3 regions of the Arthrobacter sp. LjRoot14 genome follow, and region 1 is predicted to be linked to each of the others. Evidence: riboswitches for the same ligand, from Rfam matches in the RefSeq annotation. Region 1 holds a riboswitch; each other region holds the start of a gene.
The links. A riboswitch is a leader RNA that binds a small molecule or an ion and turns the genes downstream of it on or off. The one in region 1 is predicted to bind cyclic di-AMP.

Region 1 (5,766 bases):
ATCCGTGAGGGGCTGCGCTATGTGCGGTTCCGCCCGGATATCGTGGTGGTGCTTGTGGCCGTCTTCATCGTGGGAACCCTCGGGCTCAACTTCGTCCTGTTCATCGCGGCCATGGTGGGCACGGAATTCGGGCTGGATGCCAGTGCTTTCGGTTTGATGAACTCCATCATGGCCATCGGCTCCGTGGCGGGCGCGCTGCTGTCCGCCGGGCGGTCCAAGCCCAGGCTCCGGATCATTTTCGGGGCAGCCGGCGCGTTCGGGGTCACGTCCGGGCTGGCGGCCCTGGCGCCCAACTACTTCTGGTTCGGCGTGGCCCTGGTGCCGGTAGGCCTTTTTGCCATCACGATGATGACCAGCGCCAACGGCTATGTGCAGACCACGACGGACCCTGTGATGCGCGGCCGGGTGATGGCCCTCTATATGGCGATCTTCATGGGCGGCACACCCGTCGGCGCTCCGCTGGTGGGATGGGTGGCCAATGTTGCCGGTCCCCGCTGGTCCATGTCCGTGGCGGCGGCATCCGGGTTGCTGGCCGCGCTGATAGGCATGGTGTGGATTATCCGGGCCAAGCAGCTGAGGCTCGGATTCAACCGCCGAGCCCGGGGACTGCGCTACTTCCGGTTGGTATCCGCCGGGCCCAACCACGATGGCAAAGCTGAAAGCAGAGTGCGCAAAGACGAAGGCGCCGTCCGGGAGCAAAACCCGGACGACGCCGTCGAACGCTAACGCGTCTGCGTTGGCTGGTTCCTTACTTGCGCAGTTCTCCCACGACGTAGTCGATGCTGGACAGGAGAGCGGAGACGTCGTCAGGGTCGATCGCCACGAAGGTGGCGATGCGCAGCTGGTTGCGTCCCAGCTTGCGGTACGGCTCAGTGTCCACAATCCCGTTGGAACGGAGGACCTTCGCGATGGCCGCAGCGTCGATCGAATCGTCGAAGTCGATCGTGGCGATCACGTTTGAACGGTCTTCGGCCTTGGCAACGAACGGCGTGGCGTATTCGGAGGCCTCTGCCCAGGAGTAGATGCGTCCGGCCGAGTCGGCGGTACGGGCCGCGGCGAAATCGAGCCCGCCGCTGGCGTTCAGCCACTGCACCTGAGCGTCCAGGGTGACCAGGGTGGCCAGCGCCGGGGTGTTGTAAGTCTGGTTGAGCCGGGAATTGTCGATGGCAGTCTGCAGGTCCAGGAAATCGGGGATCCACCGGCCGCTTGCCTTGATCCGCGCAGCACGCTCAAGGGCGGCGGGGGAGAAGAGGCCCAGCCACAGGCCGCCGTCGGACGCGAAGTTCTTCTGCGGCGCAAAGTAGTACACGTCAGCCTCCGACACATCGACGTCCAGCCCGCCGGCAGCGGAGGTGGCATCGATCAGGACCAGCGATCCTTCATCCGCCCCGGCAACCCGCGTGACCGGGGCAGCGACACCCGTGGAGGTCTCATTCTGGGGCCAGGCGTACACGTCAATGCCGGCTTCCGCCTGCGCTACGGGCCGGGTACCGGGCTCGGCCTTGATGATGGAGGATGCGTCCAGGAACGGAGCCTTGTTGGTGGCGGAGGCGAACTTGGAACCGAACTCGCCAAAGGAGAGGTGCTGGGCCTTGCTGTCCACCAGCCCGAACGCCGCGACATCCCAGAACGCGGTGGAGCCGCCCACTCCGAGGATGACTTCGTAGCCGTCCGGGGCGCGGAAGAACTCGCTCAGGCCGTTGCGGACGGACCCTACGAGGTTCTTGACCGGAGCCTGGCGGTGCGAGGTGCCAAGAAGCGTGGCGGAGGCGGCAGACAGGGCCTCGATCTGCTCGGGGCGGACCTTTGAAGGCCCGGCGCCGAACCGTCCGTCCTTGGGCAGGAGGTTGGCGGGGATAGTGATGCTGGTGTCGCTCACAATGGCTCCAATTTTTCGGCGTGGACGTGGGGGAGGCCTGGCAGTGCACGGGTTCCTGCCGGGGGAATCCCCTATATTCTGCCTGACGCGCCGGTGGGGAACGGAACGATATCCGTCATAGTCCAGTCACTGAGACATACCTGAGGCGCAGGCGGTCACGTCCCTGTGAAGCTCGGCGCCGAATTATCCGGAGTAATTCAAAATAGGCTAAGCTGGTCCCTGACGTATAGCGGGCCGCGATGCCGGCCGGGCTGATCCCGTGAGGCCGTTCCCCAAGGCTGATCGGTGGATGCAGGTCCACTTCGCCGCGGCCAACGGGAAACGCCTCCGCGCGGTACGGTGGGACTGACGCAAGGACTGTGCTCGAGGAGCTGAGCTGGATGACGGATCTGATCGACACCACGGAGATGTATCTTCGGACAATCTTGGAGCTTGAGGAAGAGAACATCGTTGCTCTCCGTGCGCGGATTGCCGAACGGCTGCGCCACTCCGGCCCCACTGTTTCGCAGACCATCGGCCGGATGGAGCGCGACGGACTGGTGGTTGTTTCGGGCGACCGGCACCTTGAGCTCACCGAAACAGGCCGGAAACGGGCTACCGAGGTTATGCGCAAGCACCGCCTTGCGGAGCGGCTCCTCGCCGACGTCATCGGCCTCGACTGGGCGTATGTCCATGACGAAGCCTGCCGCTGGGAACACGTCATGAGCGAGCGGGTCGAGCGGCGCATCTTCGAGCTCCTGGACCATCCCACGGTTTCCCCTTACGGCAATCCCATTCCCGGCCTGGCGGCACTTGGTGGCCAGCCCACTCCCGCGTTCACCGACGGAGTGGTGAACCTTCTTGACGCCATGGCCGGATACGGGGCCGACTCCCGCATTACCGTGAGCCGCCTGGCCGAGCCCATCCAGGTTGAGCCGGAGCTGCTGGTCCAGCTCGATGAAGGCGGCATCCGGCCGGGGGCGTCCGTCGCCCTGGAGCGCGTGGGGGAGTACATCTCGGTGCGCGTACCCGAGATCGAAGGCGCCCTGGAACTGCCGCCCGAAGTTGCGGCCCACGTATTTGTTACGGTCCGCTAACCGTGCACCTCGTAGGACCACCTACAACACGTTGAGACGCAGATAACGGAATTATTACCGTGCTGATTAATCACCTATAGTTGAGGACTAGCGCCGATACTAAAGCGTTACCTGATCCGAAGCCGAGCTCTGCCAGCGGATCAAGGTACGAATCACCTCCTGGCAGAGGCGGGGGAACCACAACCGGCCGTTGAAAGACGGCCTTGGGGTGAAGTCCGTCAGCGGCAAAGCACCTCCGACGAAGGATTCCTTTGGGATACCCCTGTGTCGGATGCCTTGCATTGGCGGACCGGGTCTTTGATCTCTCTGACCCGAATCCGACAGCTAACTCCGCAGGCTTTCCAGAGAGGATAATTCTTGACCACGCAGACCGTCAGGGGCCGCCGCAGGGCGACAGGTCCCGCTTCGGAGTACCCCGTGGCCGAAGCCGTAATGACGGTCAGGCCGCGCGACGCACACCGTGATGCGCGCCGGCGCCGGGGCCTGTTCAGCCAGGTTACGGACTTCGCCTCGGCGAGCGGCGTGGGTCAGAAGGCGGGCATCGCGCTGGCCGCCACCGGACTGGTCCTTACCGTGACCGTACCGTCAACCGGCCCCATGGTCGCCACGTCAGACACGGGATCCACCGCCGCCGCATCAGTCGCGGCGCAGCCGGAGGTCTCCGCTGCCGCCAGCGCCAAGATCGACTTCAACCGGACCGCCGTAGCCACCAAGGGGGATCCGGACGGCAAGCTCAAGCAGTTGCTGAGCGCGCAGTCAGCCGGAACCATCACCCGCGCGGCATCCACCGGCAGCCTGGGTGCGCCGCTGGAACAGATGGTCACCGCATCACCTTTCGGTTTCCGGGTTAGCCCGATCACGGGCGGAGCCGGCGAGTTCCACCGTGGCCAGGACTACGCGGCCCAGTGCGGCACAAGCGTATTCGCCGCCGCCAGCGGAACCGTAACCTTCTCCGGCTGGCACCCCTACGGCGGTGGCAACCGTGTGGTGATTGACCACGGCAACGGCCTGGAAACCACGTACAACCACCTCTCGTCGTCCAGTGTCCAGGTTGGCCAGAAGGTCAACCGCGGCGACGTGGTGGCGCTCAGCGGGACCACCGGTGCCTCCACCGGCTGCCACCTGCACTTTGAAGTGATGGTCAACGGCGAAGTCGTCGATCCGCTCGGCTGGCTCTGATCCAAACGATCGCCCGCTCTCGCATTCCTGTGACATGCCGTGACCTGAATGTGACATTCGTTCGGAATTCCTGTACCGTTTAGAGCACGCCAAGTTTTCCGAAGTTGGCGCTCTTGAGTGGATTGCCTAACTCTGCCACCGCTCAAGGTCCGTTCGCATTACATCGTCTGGCAGAGGCGGGGGAACCAATTTTGGTCTTCGCAAGAAGACCTTGGGGTTAAGTCGCAACGCTTCCCAGGAAGCCGAGCGGCCGGGTGACTCCCATCCGAATCCGACAGCTCACCTCGTAGGCATTGGGAGAGGCTACCTTCGTGTCTACACGTCACAATTCTGCGCGCCACCGCGCGCAAACGGTTCGTACGAACCCGTTGAACTCCGTGTCCAGGGCTGTTACTGCCAACGCCGGGACCGTAGGTCGCCAGGCGGCTGTTATCGCAGCTGCTTCCGGACTGATCCTTAGTGTTGGGATGCCGGCAAATGCCGCCGATACCAACCTGGGCGTTTCCGCTTCGACGGAGTCCGGCTCACAGTCGGCCCAGCTGACCGTAACTGCAGAACCGACAGCGACTGTTTCCTTCGAGCGTCCGGCAGTGACCACGAAGGCAGCGCCCAAGGTTGAAACCGTTCGGGCACAGTCCACCGGTACGGACGCCAGCGAGACCTCCACTGAGGCTGACGGAGAGGCCAAGGCAAGCAAGCTTGCTGACGCCGCATCTTCCGCAGCAGCATCGGGCCTCGCTGCCATCGCTTACACCGGTATCGGCAGCCCATACGTCTGGGGCGGTACCACTCCCAGCGGTTGGGACTGCTCAGGCTTCACGCAGTGGGTATACGCACAGGCCGGCATCAGCATCCCCCGCACCAACGCATGGACAGCCATGACGCCTACCGCCACCCCGGCGCCGGGCGATCTTGTCATGCAAAACGGCGGCGCCCACGTTGGCATCTACGTCGGCAACGGCATGATGATCAGCGCGCTCAACCCCTCGCAGGGCACTCTCCTGCACGCTGTGTCCGCCACGGGCACCTCTGCGTTCTACACGCTTCGCTAACACACGCGCTTCCCATCGCTGAAGCGCGCGTTCTTCGCTAAAAACCCTGTTCGGGCCGTTCCGGCTTACCCCCAAGATGCCGGAGCGTCCAAAAACCGCGGCCTGCCATGCAGTCTGAGGAAAACGAAAGAGAGAACTAATGACTACTCGTGCCATCGCACGGCATCGCGCCGAGGTTACAAAGACCAACTCGCTTGCTGTCATTGCCAAGGCCGTCGGCGACAACGCCGGTGGCATGGGCCGTCAGGCTGCGGTTATCGCTGCTGCCTCCGGTCTGGTCCTGACGAGCGGTATCGCAGCCAACGCTGCCGACACCAATGTTCAGCGCGAAGCAACCTCTGCTTCCACCCTGGAAGTCCAGTCTTCCGCTCCGGCCAACATCTCGGCTGCATCCAGCATCGCCATCTCCTTCGAGAAGCCGGCTGTTTCCACCTCCCCGGCTCCGGTCGTTGAGGCTCCCAAGCCGGTTGTTGAGGTTCAGGAAGCTGCTCCCGCGGCCGCTCCGGCTGCCGTTGCAGAGACTGTGTCCGCCCCGGCGGCTCCGGCTGCCCCTGCGGCCCCCGCCGCTGCCAGCGGAAAC
Region 2 (5,766 bases), 1.8 Mb from region 1:
TGGTGGCGGCGCTGGAAGGACAGGCGGGGACGCGGGCACATGCTGTGCTGGAGCGCTGGGCGCGGGATCCTGATCCGTGGCTGAGGCGCGCGGCCGCGCTGTCGCTTGCGGACGCCGCTCAGCCGCCGGCCCGACGCTCCACCACCGCGTAGGCCCTGCCCTCCAGGAACTCCCAGTCAGTAACCACCATGAACCCCAGGGCGCTGACGCGGTCGTTGAGGACCAGGACGTCGAAGCCACCGTCCCGCGGCTCGGCGTCCCACGTCGCCACATGCAGTTCCTTGCCCTCGAGGATCAAGAGCTCCGTGTTGACGTCGAAATCCTCCGGCGGCTGATCGCTCAGCTGGCAGATGGCCACGCAATAGTTTTTCACCTACGTATTCCGCTTCATGCGGGCACTTACGCAGGGAAGGCGTTGTTGTAGCGGTACATGAAGGCTGCCATGGCATCCCTGTGCACGGGCTGGACGGGACGGAAGGTCCTGGTGCCGTTCCCTTCGTCCCAGCCGGTGGAGATGTTCATCGACGCGAGCCAGTTGATTTCCTTGTAGAACTGCGTCTGCGGGACCACGTCAGTGAAGGGGGAGCCGCCCGGTGCGTTGTAGGCAGGGCTGCCGGCAAAGCGGTACATGAAGGCTGCCATCGCATCGCGGTTCACGGCCTGCAGCGGCCGGTACGATTTGGCGCCGTTTCCTTCGTCCCAGCCGGTGGAAATGCCCTTCGACGCGAGCCAGGCGATTTCCTTGTAGAACTGCGTCTGCGGTGTCACATCGATGAACGGGGAGGTGCTGGGCGGTGTGTAGGCCGGACTCCCGGCGAGCCGGTACATAAAGGCGGCCATGGCGTCGCGGTTGACGGCGAGCGCCGGACGATACGTGCTGGTGCCGTTGGCTTCAACCCAGCCGGTGGAAATCCCTTGCGAGGCGAGCCAGCTGATTTCGGTGTAGAACTGCGAGTTCGCGGGAACGTCCGTAAACGAGCCCGACGGCGACGGCGACGGGGACGGCGATGGTGAAGGTGAAGGCGACGGTGAGGGGGGCGGTGACGTTACGGGGGACTGGCCCAATGCCTGCGCCACTGTGCGGACCGACGTCGTACCGTTTGCTGTCCGCGCGGCCAGCCACGTGACGAACTCTTTGAACAGCGCGGGGCTGATGGACAGTGACGGATCAGTTCCGTTCGCAATTTCGTGGAACGTCAGCTGCAGCCAGCCGCCGGTTGTCTCGGCGTTCGTGACCGTCGCCTGCAGGTCCGCCAGGGTCCATGTGGCGGCCACCTGGTCCGGAGCCTTGGTGACCATGGGTTCCTGCGGCGGGAGCGTTTCGGCGACAGGGCAGTCGGCGCAGCTGGCGGGAGAGCGGATGTCGCCGAGGCCCCGGGAACTGCTGTACCCGCAGCCGCTGACTGCGTTCTGGGCTGTCTGGTTCACCGCCGCGAAGGGGTAGGCGAAGTTCCGGACGGTGAAGCCCCAGCCTTCGAGGGTGGACTTGCTGTTGCAGGCCTCCGCACTGGCGGCCGCTGCGCTGAGCGTTGTCATGTCCGGGTGGGTCACGCTGTGGCCGCCGATCTCGTTGCCGTCGGCCACGAGAGTGTTCAGGTTTGCCTGGGTGAGGAACCCGGACTGGCCCACAAAGGACGTGGTGATGAAGAAAGTTCCCACCAGCCCGTGGGCTTTCAGCTCCTGCGCTGCGGCCAACTGGCTGCCGAGTCCGTCGTCGAACGTCAGGCTGACGATGGTCGGCCCCGCGGCCTTCGAAGTGCCGGCCACGCCCGCCACTGTGCTGACAGCAAGCAGCAGCGCACCCAGGATTGCAACCCAGCGCCTGCCGTGCGGGCCTCCGGCCAAAGGTTCAGGGGGATCCGCCACGTGACGCGCGGGCTTGCGGACAGGCTGATTGGACCAACGCATGATGCCTCCAAGCGTGTGAGTCCCCCCGCAAGAACATGCACGTAGACTACGCCTCGTGGCGTCAAGGCAAAACACTCGACTTTGATTAACGCAGTACCCGAGTACACCGCAGCTACCTGCATTCCGCGCTTGGTTCGGCAGTGCGTTATCCGAATGTGACATCGGCCGAGGGGCGCGCGTACGGTGGGACAGTGCCGGTTATCTCCGATACGGGCACTCCCGGGCGGATTGCCTAACCCTGCCGCGGCCCGGGATCCGATCGAAACCATCCGGCAGGGACGGGGAAACCACTTTTGGCCTGCAGGATTGTTGTGCAGGTCTTCGGGGTGAAGCCGCAAGCCGTCTGCTGAGCGGACGGCAACTGCGGCCGGGTGTCTCCCATCCGAATCCGACAGCTAACCTCGCAGGCATCGGGAGAGGTTACTTCATGTCTTCACGCAAACTGCCCGCTCACCATCCGTCAACAGCGCCCGCAGGACGCTCCGGCGTCACAACGGCCCGCGGCAGAAGCAAGGTTGGCCGCCAGGCCGCGGCGATTGCGGCGGCTTCTGGCCTGGTCCTGTCCAGCGGGATGGCTGCGCAGGCCGCCGAGGCTCCCGCGGAACGCGATTCGGCACCGGCATCCGGCCTCGACGCCAAGGCCCAGGTGGGTGCCCCGCTCAGCGCGGACTCCCACGTCAGGATCAGCTTCGAGCGGCCGGACGTCAGCACCACCCCCGCTCCAGTGGAAGTGCCGGTTGAAGAGCCCGCCCCGGCAGAAGCGGTGGCCCCTGCTGCAGCGCCGGCACCGGTTGCCGCGCCGGCGGCTCCTGCCGTTTCCGTCCAGGTCCAGGCAGCTGCGCCGGCTCCGGCTCCTGCCCCGGCGGCCGGCGGTGTCAACGCCGCCATGGTTTCTGCCGCCTACGCGCAACTCGGCATCACCCAGGACTGCACCGCCATGGTGGAAAAGGCACTTGGCTCCGCCGGCATTCCCGTCGGCGACCTGGGACCCATGCAGTTCATGAACTACGGCTCAGTGGTGGGGGAACCCCAGCCCGGCGACATGGTGGTCCAGTCCGGCCACGTGGGCATCTACATCGGCGACGGACAGGTGATCAGCGGCGGCATGAACGGTGTCAACGCCACCGTCACGCACCCGCTGTCCTGGCTGACGGCCACCGGCGGCGTGACCTTCGTCCGCGCCGGAGCCTAGCTGCTGGTCCCGTTCTCCCCGAGGGGCCGGGAAACCGGATGACAGGCCGGTGATCAGCTGCCTTGGGGGCAGCCGGTCACCGGCCTTCCCTGTCGCCAGACATCTGCCCGGGGTTTCAGGGCGGGGAGATCGCGACCGGAACCGTGCTCTCGCCCTGTGCGAACTTGATGCGCAGGACGGCATCGCGGGTGTCCGCCGGGATAGTGAAGCGGACATCGCCCGTTTTGCTTGAATCGCCAGCCACCAGCTCGTTCAGGCCGGAATCGGGGGAGTGGCTGACTCCGCCGGCGCCGAGCCTGAACGCTGAGTCCCAGAAGTTGATGTCATACCTGCCGTGGTTGGTGCATCTGAGCGTGAACGTCAACGCGATCTTGCCGTACACGTCAGGGCGCGCACGGGCACCAAGAATTTCATATTCGACGTCGGCAGCCCTGTAGCGGCGCTCGGCCGGCAGTGCTACCGCCCACTCCGGGCTGTTACCGCCGCCGGACCCGGAACCCGACGGCGGGACAGCGCCGTCCGGCTGTGCGGAGGCGCCGGTGGCGGAGGAGCCCGCCGTTGAAGTGGCGGGCTTGCCGGCGTCGAACACCCCAAGCTGCCCCAGGCCAAGCAGCAGCCCCGTCACAGCGGTGATCACCGCTGCAGTGGCGGTCAGCAGACCGGGCAGCGTAGCCCACCAGCTGGTGGGTTTCTCCTCCGCCATAGGCGTTCCCCCTCGGTCCGGTGCCAAGGTCACGATCCGTTGTATCCCAATACTCCTGCCAGGCGGCCACCAGCGCCAGATCCCGGGTGGTGCCGCATGGAAGCCCGGCCGATACCCCGGCCTGCCAGTGCGGAACGGCCCTGTTATCCATGCCCCGACACTCGTACTCTGGTCTTTGGAGGTGATTGCCATGAAGGCAACCCAGGGAGACCGGATCACTATCCGGGGCAAGACGGTCGGATCGGCGGAGCGGCACGGCCAGATCATTGAGGTCCATGGCGCTGACGGAGCGCCGCCCTACGTGGTGCGTTTCGACGACGGCCATGAAACCACGGTCATTCCCGGCGGGGATTTCGTTATTGACAGGATCCACCCGCAGTAGCGAAGCCGCTGTGAACTGTGAAGCCGCTGTGAACCCGGGGGCTGGTTCGCTGCCTGGGCGCCAGACGCCGCCTGTCTGCTATTCGGGTGCCCTGGCGAACACTGCGGCGCTGACGAACTCGATGCCCGTAAAGGGCTCGTCTCCCTCGACCCATGCATCATGCCCTGGCGGGATGCTGTAGGAGTCGTCAGCGGCGATGGTGATCTGGCTGCCGTCAGAGGTCTTGACCGTGAGTTTGCCGGAAACGCAGAAACCAACGTGGCTGAGCTGGCATGAATCGGTCTGAGCGACGGGCTTGATGCATTCGGACCAACGCCAGCCGGGTTCAAAGGTGAATCTTCCGATGGTGTAGGCGTCGACGGATACAAGATCCACTTCCGTCTTGTCAGGGCGGCGCTTTTCGTCCGGAGAATTGTGCGACTTTACTGCGAGTTGAGCGACAACATTTGTGGTCATGGCTCTCTCCATCAATCGGAGTTGTGGATGGGGCTGTCCGGTCCCGCTAGCGCGACCGGACAGCGGAGTCGGTCTGCCTGGTCTGGATCGATGCGGCGAACCGATGATGTGATCGCTATACGATGCTCAGCTTCCTCCGATCCGGGATCCTTGTCGAGACCCGTCGGCGCCTAGAAACTGGACGAACTCCCGGACCCGGAAAAACTGCCTCCGCTGCCGCCATAGCCGGTGGTGCTGCCCCCGCCGCGGGCTGTGCTGACGCTGCCCACGCCGGTGCTGAACCCCGTGTTGAAGGCGGGGACTGAGAAGAAGTAGTACGACGGATAGACCGTGCCAAGGATGCTGGGCTCGTAGGTACGGCCGTGCTTGGCCTTGGTACCGGCCTGGGAGCTCTCCATTTCCTCGCGCATCAGCCTGGCTTCCCGGTCGGTCTTGGCGAAGCCTGCGATTACTGTGTCTGCGTGGTTTTTCAGGAGCTCAGTCAGGTGCGTCCGGGCATCCCGCAGCCGGTCCAGGGCCGTTTCCGGGCTGATGGTGCCCTCGGCGAGTTCGGCCGACCACCGTTCGATCTCCCGGTGGCTCTCGTCGCGGAAAGACCGCAGCGCCGCTGCGGTCGCTGAGTCGCCTGCGGCGTGCCGTTTGCTGAGCATTTGTTCCAGGGCTGCCAGGTCACTGCGGAACGGTGCGAGTTGCCGGTCCCACGCGGAAGCCCATGCTGATCCGCGGTTGAGCAATGCGTTGGTGTCCGCAATGACGTCATCCAGGGCATCCAGTTCAGCGGAAGCGTCGGCAAAATCCCGTACCAGCTTGAGGTTCGGCCGCCGGCTCATGGCCCGTGGAGTCAGCGCGTGCGCCCGGTTGGCCAGCTCGGTGGCTGTTTTGTACCTGGCCAGGAACGTGCGGTGCTTCTCCAGGACGGTGCTGCCGTACCGCGAGGACTCCGGAATGGTGCCGGCGTTCAGCTCGGTGACCTGAAGATCCATGCTGACGTTGGAGTAGCTGGCGTCCCCGCGGGCGAGCTCCTTGCGGCTGTCCGCCCTGGTCCGCCAGCGCACAATCAACCATGTCGCGGCACCGAGGACAGCCGCGGCCACAGAGCTCCATGCCGTCACCAGAAATGCCGTG
Region 3 (5,766 bases), 160 kb from region 1:
CAGGGACCGGCCGGCCTTCCGGGGTCCCGTCGGAATCGTTGTCCGGAACCGGCGTGTTGTGGTGGTTGTTCATGGTGTACTCCTTGGGCCTAGGGCTTTGTCCACCCAGGCTCCGAAGCGTTCCTGTGCGGGGCCTGTGCGGGGCAAGAGGTCAAGCTGTGACCTTTCCGAAGCTGGTTTCATCCCGGGAATGCAGCCGATCCTCTCCAGGCAGCCCCGGAGGGCCGCGGCGTTGCGTTCAGCTCGCTAGGCTGGGATTCACAGCTGGCCCACAGGATCCCCATAGGGCCGGCTAAACCGCAGATCGGAGAGTTGTCCCATGGCCACTTCGCACTCCATGACTAACAACCTTCCCCAGCTCACCCACCCGGACGGCTCCCCCATCCGTGCCCTGGTGGTTGACGACGAACCCAGCCTCTCCGAGCTCATGAGCATGGGCCTGCGGATGGCAGGCTGGTCCGTTGCCGTCGCCGGAGACGGCCCGGAAGCCGTAAAACTCGCCAAGGAGTTCCGCCCGGACGTGCTGGTGCTGGACGTGATGCTTCCCGGGTTCGACGGCGTCGAGCTGCTCACCAGGATCCGCGCCTTCGCGCCGGAAGTGCCCGCGCTCTTCCTGACGGCCAAGGACGCGGTCCAGGACCGCATCCTCGGCCTGGCGGCCGGCGGGGACGATTACGTCACCAAGCCCTTCAGCATGGAAGAAGTGCTCCTCCGCCTGCACCGGCTGGTCCAGCGATCCGGAGTGGCCGCCATGGACACCGCCGAACTGGTGGTCGGCGACCTCGTCCTCAACATTGACACGCGCGAAGTGACCCGGGCCGGGAAGGAACTGCAGCTGACCGCCACCCAGTTCGAACTCCTGCGCTACCTCATGGAAAACCCCAAACGGGTGGTCAGCAAGGCACAGATCCTGGACCGCGTGTGGGATTACGACTTCGGCGGCCAGGCAAACATCGTGGAACTCTACATCTCCTACCTGCGCAAGAAGGTGGATGCCATCCACCCGCCCATGATCCACACCGTCCGCGGCGCGGGATACGTCATCAAACCGGCGGATTGAGCGGTGCCCACACTCTCCGGCGAAACCCGCAAAGACCGCCGACGCTGGCTTGATCCGTCGACCTGGCACCTGCGCACCCGGCTGGTACTCGTGGCCATGGCACTCCTTGTGGCCATCTGCGGCGCGATCGGCCTGTTCAGCTATGCCTCCATGGATTCCTTCCTGACCAGGCAGCTTGATGAACGCTTGGGGCAGGCCTCACGGCTATCGAACGAGGCGGGACGGCCACGCCCCAGCAACCCGTCCGGCAGGCAGGACGGGTTCGACGGCCCGGGCCAAGGTGTCGGCACGCTCATCGCGCGCATAGATAACGGGAATGTCAGCAGCGCCGGGTTCCTCGCCAAAGACGCCACCGTGGCGTCCCTCTCCCCCGAGGACAACCAGGTTCTTTTGGCACTCCAGCACGACGGAACGCCCGTCGATCGGGCACTGTCCACCGGCTCCTACCGCCTGGTAGCGGTGGAGGCGCCATACGGGGACGTGATTGTCACCGGGCTCCCCCTCAACGAGAAACAGAACACGCTCAACTCTTTGGTATGGACGATGGTGATCGTGTCGATGGGCGGCCTGGTCCTGATCGGCCTTGCCGGAACGGTGCTGATCCGACGCACCATGAAACCCCTCGAGCAACTGTCCGAGGTCGCCACGCAGGTTTCGAAACTGCCGCTCGACGCCGGCGAGGTGGCCCTCGCAGTCCGCGTGCCGCCGTCGAACGCGCATCCCGGAACCGAAGTGGGCAGTGTGGGGCACGCCCTCAACCTCATGCTGGATAACGTCTCCAAGGCGCTTGAGGCCCGGCAGCAGAGCGAAACCAAAGTGCGCCAGTTCGTGGCCGATGCCTCGCACGAGCTGCGCACGCCGCTCACCGCTATCCGCGGCTACACGGAACTCATGCGGATGACCGAGGACTTCACCCCGGACGGCCAGAAGTCCCTGGCCAGGGTGCAGAGCCAGTCCGAACGGATGACCACCCTGGTGGAGGACCTCCTGCTGTTGGCCCGGTTGGACGAAGGCCAGCCGCTCAAGATCAGCGATGTGGACCTGACGCAGCTTGCGGTGGAAACCGTCAGCGACGAGAAGGTCATGGCACCGGACCGCGCCTGGCAGCTGGAGCTCCCGGAAGAGCCCGTGGTGGTCCGCGGGGATGCCAAGCAGCTGCACCAGGTGATGGCCAACCTGCTCTCCAATGCCCGCAAGCACACGGAACCGGGCACCACCGTGGTCACCGGAGTGATGCGGTCGGCCGACGGCAGCGCTGTGGTGACCGTAACGGACAACGGTGCCGGGATCCCGCCGGAATTTGTGGACCGGGTTTTCGCCCGCTTTGCCCGGGCGGATGCCGCGCGAACCAGTCCTGCAGGTTCCGCGTCGGTTTCCGGCGGCGCGGGCGCTGCGGCTGCCGAGGGCACGAGCGGGCTGGGGCTGTCGATCGTGCAGTCGATTGTGGAGGCGCACGGTGGAACCGTGGAGGTCACTTCCCGCCCGGGGCGCACAGAGTTTGCGCTGCGCCTCCCGGGAGAATCACCGGAAGCGTAGCTGCTCCGTAAGCCCGGCGTGCGGTGCGGGCGGTTACGCAAGCCAACGCGCCGCCGTCGTGATCCTCGTTACCGAAATGTGACTTAAGCGCGAGACTCCTGTACCGTTTTTGGAGTGCGGCCACCGTTCCGGCCGCATATCCGGATGGACGCCAAACTCTGCCGCTACCCGGATTTCCTCATGATCAGGCAGAGGCGGGGGACCCAGGTCTCCGGGCATTCTGCATTGCCGCCCTTGGGGTGAAGCCGACACGTGAAGTTCCGTGCGGCCGGATGACCTCATCCGAACCCGACAGCTAACTCCGCCGGCATCGAGAGGCAACCATGACTAAATCCACGCCAGAAGTACGTCCTGAGCCCGCTTCCCGCACGTCCGCAGCGCCTGCGCACCGCTCACGCCACCGCGCCGAACCAGCCGCCAAGACGTCCCCGCTGTCCCGGTTCGCGGCCAGTCTGCAGGGCTCCGGCCGCCGGGCCGCAGTAGTAACCACCGCCTGCGCGGTGCTGATTGGCGTCGGCGCCGCCGGCCAGGCTTCCGAACCCGCCGCCCCGGCAACATCGGCAACGGGCGCTGGGAGTGCCGCAACCACTGCCGACGCCGAATCGAAGCTCGCGTTCGAAAAAATCCTCGTTTCCGCCATGCCCGCTCCGTCCTCTGTCAGCGTGAACGCGCAGTCGTCCGGGGAGAAGCCGTCGGAGGAGAAGGCACCGGAAGCGCCTGCAGCCGCCGCCGCTCCCGCACCCGCTGCGGCCCCCGAACCGGCTCCTGCCCCGGCGCCGCCCGTAGCTGTTGACGATCCCGCAGCTGCCCAGGCGTATGCCGCCTCGCAGCTCGGAACGTACGGCTGGGCGGCTGACCAGATGCAGTGCCTCACCACGCTCTGGACCAAGGAATCGGATTGGAAGACCACTGCCACGAACGCCAGCAGTGGCGCGTACGGCATTGTCCAGTCGCTGCCGGCGGAAAAGATGGCCAGCGCCGGGTCCGACTATCTGACCAACTTCCGCACCCAGATCAACTGGGGCCTGAATTACGTGAAGGAACGGTACGGCTCCCCTTGCGGCGCCCTGGACTTCCACTACGCCAACAACTGGTACTAAACCGGCACCCGCAGCCATCGTGGTTCGCAACACCGGAGGCCCCGAATCCATGTTTGGATTCGGGGCCTCCGGCCGTGTTGGCGTGTTGCTTCTTCTTGGACGGGACCTTCTCTCCGTTACGGGGCCACAAGGTTTTCACAAGGTCGAGGAGTGACTCTGGGTCGCCGCCGCTTTCAATCGTCTTCCCAGCGGCTGCCGGCCCAGCGCCGTCATCAAGATGCAGGGAGCACAACAATGAAAAAATGGTTAGTTTCGACGGCCGTCCTGGCCTCAATCTTCGCGGCCGCCGCCCCGGCCTCCGCCGCCCCTTCGGGCCCGCCGATCACCGTGGACGGACCCGCCACCTTCACGAGCTGTGGATTTCCTGTCACCGGTGAAGTCACCGGCAAGGCCAAGAACATCACGACTCCCTCCGGGGACATCATCAGCACTTCCCCGGGGCTGAAGATAACGCTGACGGGGCCAGACGGAAAGACCGCCAGTTACGTCATCACGGGCGTCCTATTCTTTTCGTTCCCGAGCGAGAACGTGGTCGAGGTGAAGGCTACGGGCAATAACCTCCTTCAGCTCCCGTCTCCTGACGGACTATTCCTCACACGGGGTAATGTCAACTTCTCTGTGGATTCCAAAGGCAACGAATTGCGGAGATTCTCAGGATCCGGCACTGCCACGAACATCTGTTCGCTGCTCGCCCCTGACTCATAAACCGCGGCGGCGGTGCTCCCACCAATGACGGCGGGAGCACCGCTGCCGCTTCCGTTCCTGTTCCGGTCCTGACAGAGCCCACAGCAGCTGCACAGCTTTGGCCTAAATCCTTCATATGCTGCGGCGCCATAGTTGAACCATGACGCCCACAGACCTGGCCACGGGAACCCTGCTGCACCCGCAACCGCGGGCCGCCGTCGACGCCCGGCCGGGTCCTCCCGCCCCGACGTTCCCCCGGCAGGGTCGCGTCCGTCGGGCGCCCGTTGATACGCACATGACCGGCACCACAGGAGCCGCTGCGCCGGTGCTGGATGTAGTCATCCCGGTCTATAACGAGGAACAGGGTCTGGAGCAATCCCTGCGGCAGCTCCACTTGTACCTGGCCGATACGTTTCCCTACCCGTTCCGGATTACCGTGGCGGACAATTCCAGCACCGACGGCACGCTCAAGACCGCCGAGCGTGTAGCCCGGGAACTACGCGAGGTCACCGTGGTCCGACTCACCTCCAAAGGCCGCGGCAACGCGCTCCGCACCGTGTGGCTGGCCTCGCCGTCACCCGTGCTGGCCTACATGGACGTGAGTCTTTCCACCGACCTCGCTGCGCTCGCCCCCTTGGTCGCCCCGCTTCTTTCCGGGCATTCGGACCTGGCGATCGGATCGCGGCTGGCACGAACTTCCCGCGTTGTCTGCGGACCGTGGCGGGGGTTCATCTCCCGTGGGTACAACGTTCTGCTGCATGCGCTGATGGGTGCGCGTTTCAGCGACGCGCAGTGCGGCTTCAAGGCTATCCGCGCAGATGTTGCCCGGCACATCCTGCCGCATACGGCTGACACCGCATGGTTCTTTGACACCGAGCTGCTGGTCCTGGCCGAAAGATGCGGACTCCGCGTACACGAGGTCCCGGTGGACTGGACCGACGGTGGCGAGGCCGGTGTGGACCTTTTCCAGACCGCGCTCGCCGATCTTCGCGGCATGGTCCGCCTCAGCCGCGACCTGGCGGCCGGCCGTATTCCGGTTCCGGAACTGCGGGCCCAACTCGCGCCGGGCGTTCCACCGCCGCGATAAACCGCCGCGATGACGGTTAAAGTGCCCGGAGCCACCGCATGGCTTCCTCCGGGCAGGTGAAATACCGCGTCGGAGCGGCAGGAGAATGAATGCTGAGGAAGAAATTGGCCAATGCCCGGTCCACCGGGGACGCCCCTAGGAGCGCCACCCTGGCCACCGTGCTGGGACGGGCAAAAACGCGCCGGGCGCCGCGGCTCATGGACTCCGTCGCAGCCATGTCCACCAGCATCGGAAACGGACGCCCGCGGCTCAGCTCATTGACCGCGGACATCACGGCCACCGCGGCTTCCTCGCAAATG

Region 2: another riboswitch for cyclic di-AMP. It lies ahead of ACSQ12_RS12155 (NlpC/P60 family protein); the one in region 1 lies ahead of ACSQ12_RS04210 (M23 family metallopeptidase).
Region 3: another riboswitch for cyclic di-AMP. It lies ahead of ACSQ12_RS03505 (hypothetical protein); the one in region 1 lies ahead of ACSQ12_RS04210 (M23 family metallopeptidase).

The regions. Positions count from the first base shown of each region.
Region 1 is NZ_CAXURL020000001.1:888,213-893,978, forward strand. It holds gene ACSQ12_RS04195 (MFS transporter) at 1-726, shown strand, start outside; gene serC (phosphoserine transaminase) at 749-1,879, opposite strand; gene ACSQ12_RS04205 (metal-dependent transcriptional regulator) at 2,260-2,955, shown strand; cyclic di-AMP (ydaO/yuaA leader) riboswitch at 3,096-3,309, shown strand; gene ACSQ12_RS04210 (M23 family metallopeptidase) at 3,313-4,134, shown strand; cyclic di-AMP (ydaO/yuaA leader) riboswitch at 4,264-4,441, shown strand; gene ACSQ12_RS04215 (C40 family peptidase) at 4,602-5,186, shown strand; gene ACSQ12_RS04220 (NlpC/P60 family protein) at 5,326-5,766, shown strand, end outside.
Region 2 is NZ_CAXURL020000001.1:2,712,672-2,718,437, reverse strand. It holds gene ACSQ12_RS12170 (DNA alkylation repair protein) at 1-152, shown strand, start outside; gene ACSQ12_RS12165 (hypothetical protein) at 119-373, opposite strand; gene ACSQ12_RS12160 (polysaccharide deacetylase family protein) at 400-1,908, opposite strand; cyclic di-AMP (ydaO/yuaA leader) riboswitch at 2,138-2,332, shown strand; gene ACSQ12_RS12155 (NlpC/P60 family protein) at 2,336-3,100, shown strand; gene ACSQ12_RS12150 (hypothetical protein) at 3,216-3,803, opposite strand; gene ACSQ12_RS12145 (DUF1918 domain-containing protein) at 3,994-4,185, shown strand; gene ACSQ12_RS12140 (cupin domain-containing protein) at 4,264-4,641, opposite strand; gene ACSQ12_RS12135 (DUF5129 domain-containing protein) at 4,812-5,766, opposite strand, start outside.
Region 3 is NZ_CAXURL020000001.1:729,715-735,480, reverse strand. It holds gene ACSQ12_RS03520 (hypothetical protein) at 1-73, opposite strand, end outside; gene ACSQ12_RS03515 (response regulator transcription factor) at 320-1,060, shown strand; gene ACSQ12_RS03510 (HAMP domain-containing sensor histidine kinase) at 1,064-2,596, shown strand; cyclic di-AMP (ydaO/yuaA leader) riboswitch at 2,746-2,920, shown strand; gene ACSQ12_RS03505 (hypothetical protein) at 2,920-3,696, shown strand; gene ACSQ12_RS03500 (hypothetical protein) at 3,931-4,401, shown strand; gene ACSQ12_RS03495 (dolichyl-phosphate beta-glucosyltransferase) at 4,541-5,467, shown strand; gene ACSQ12_RS03490 (DUF7793 family protein) at 5,484-5,766, opposite strand, start outside.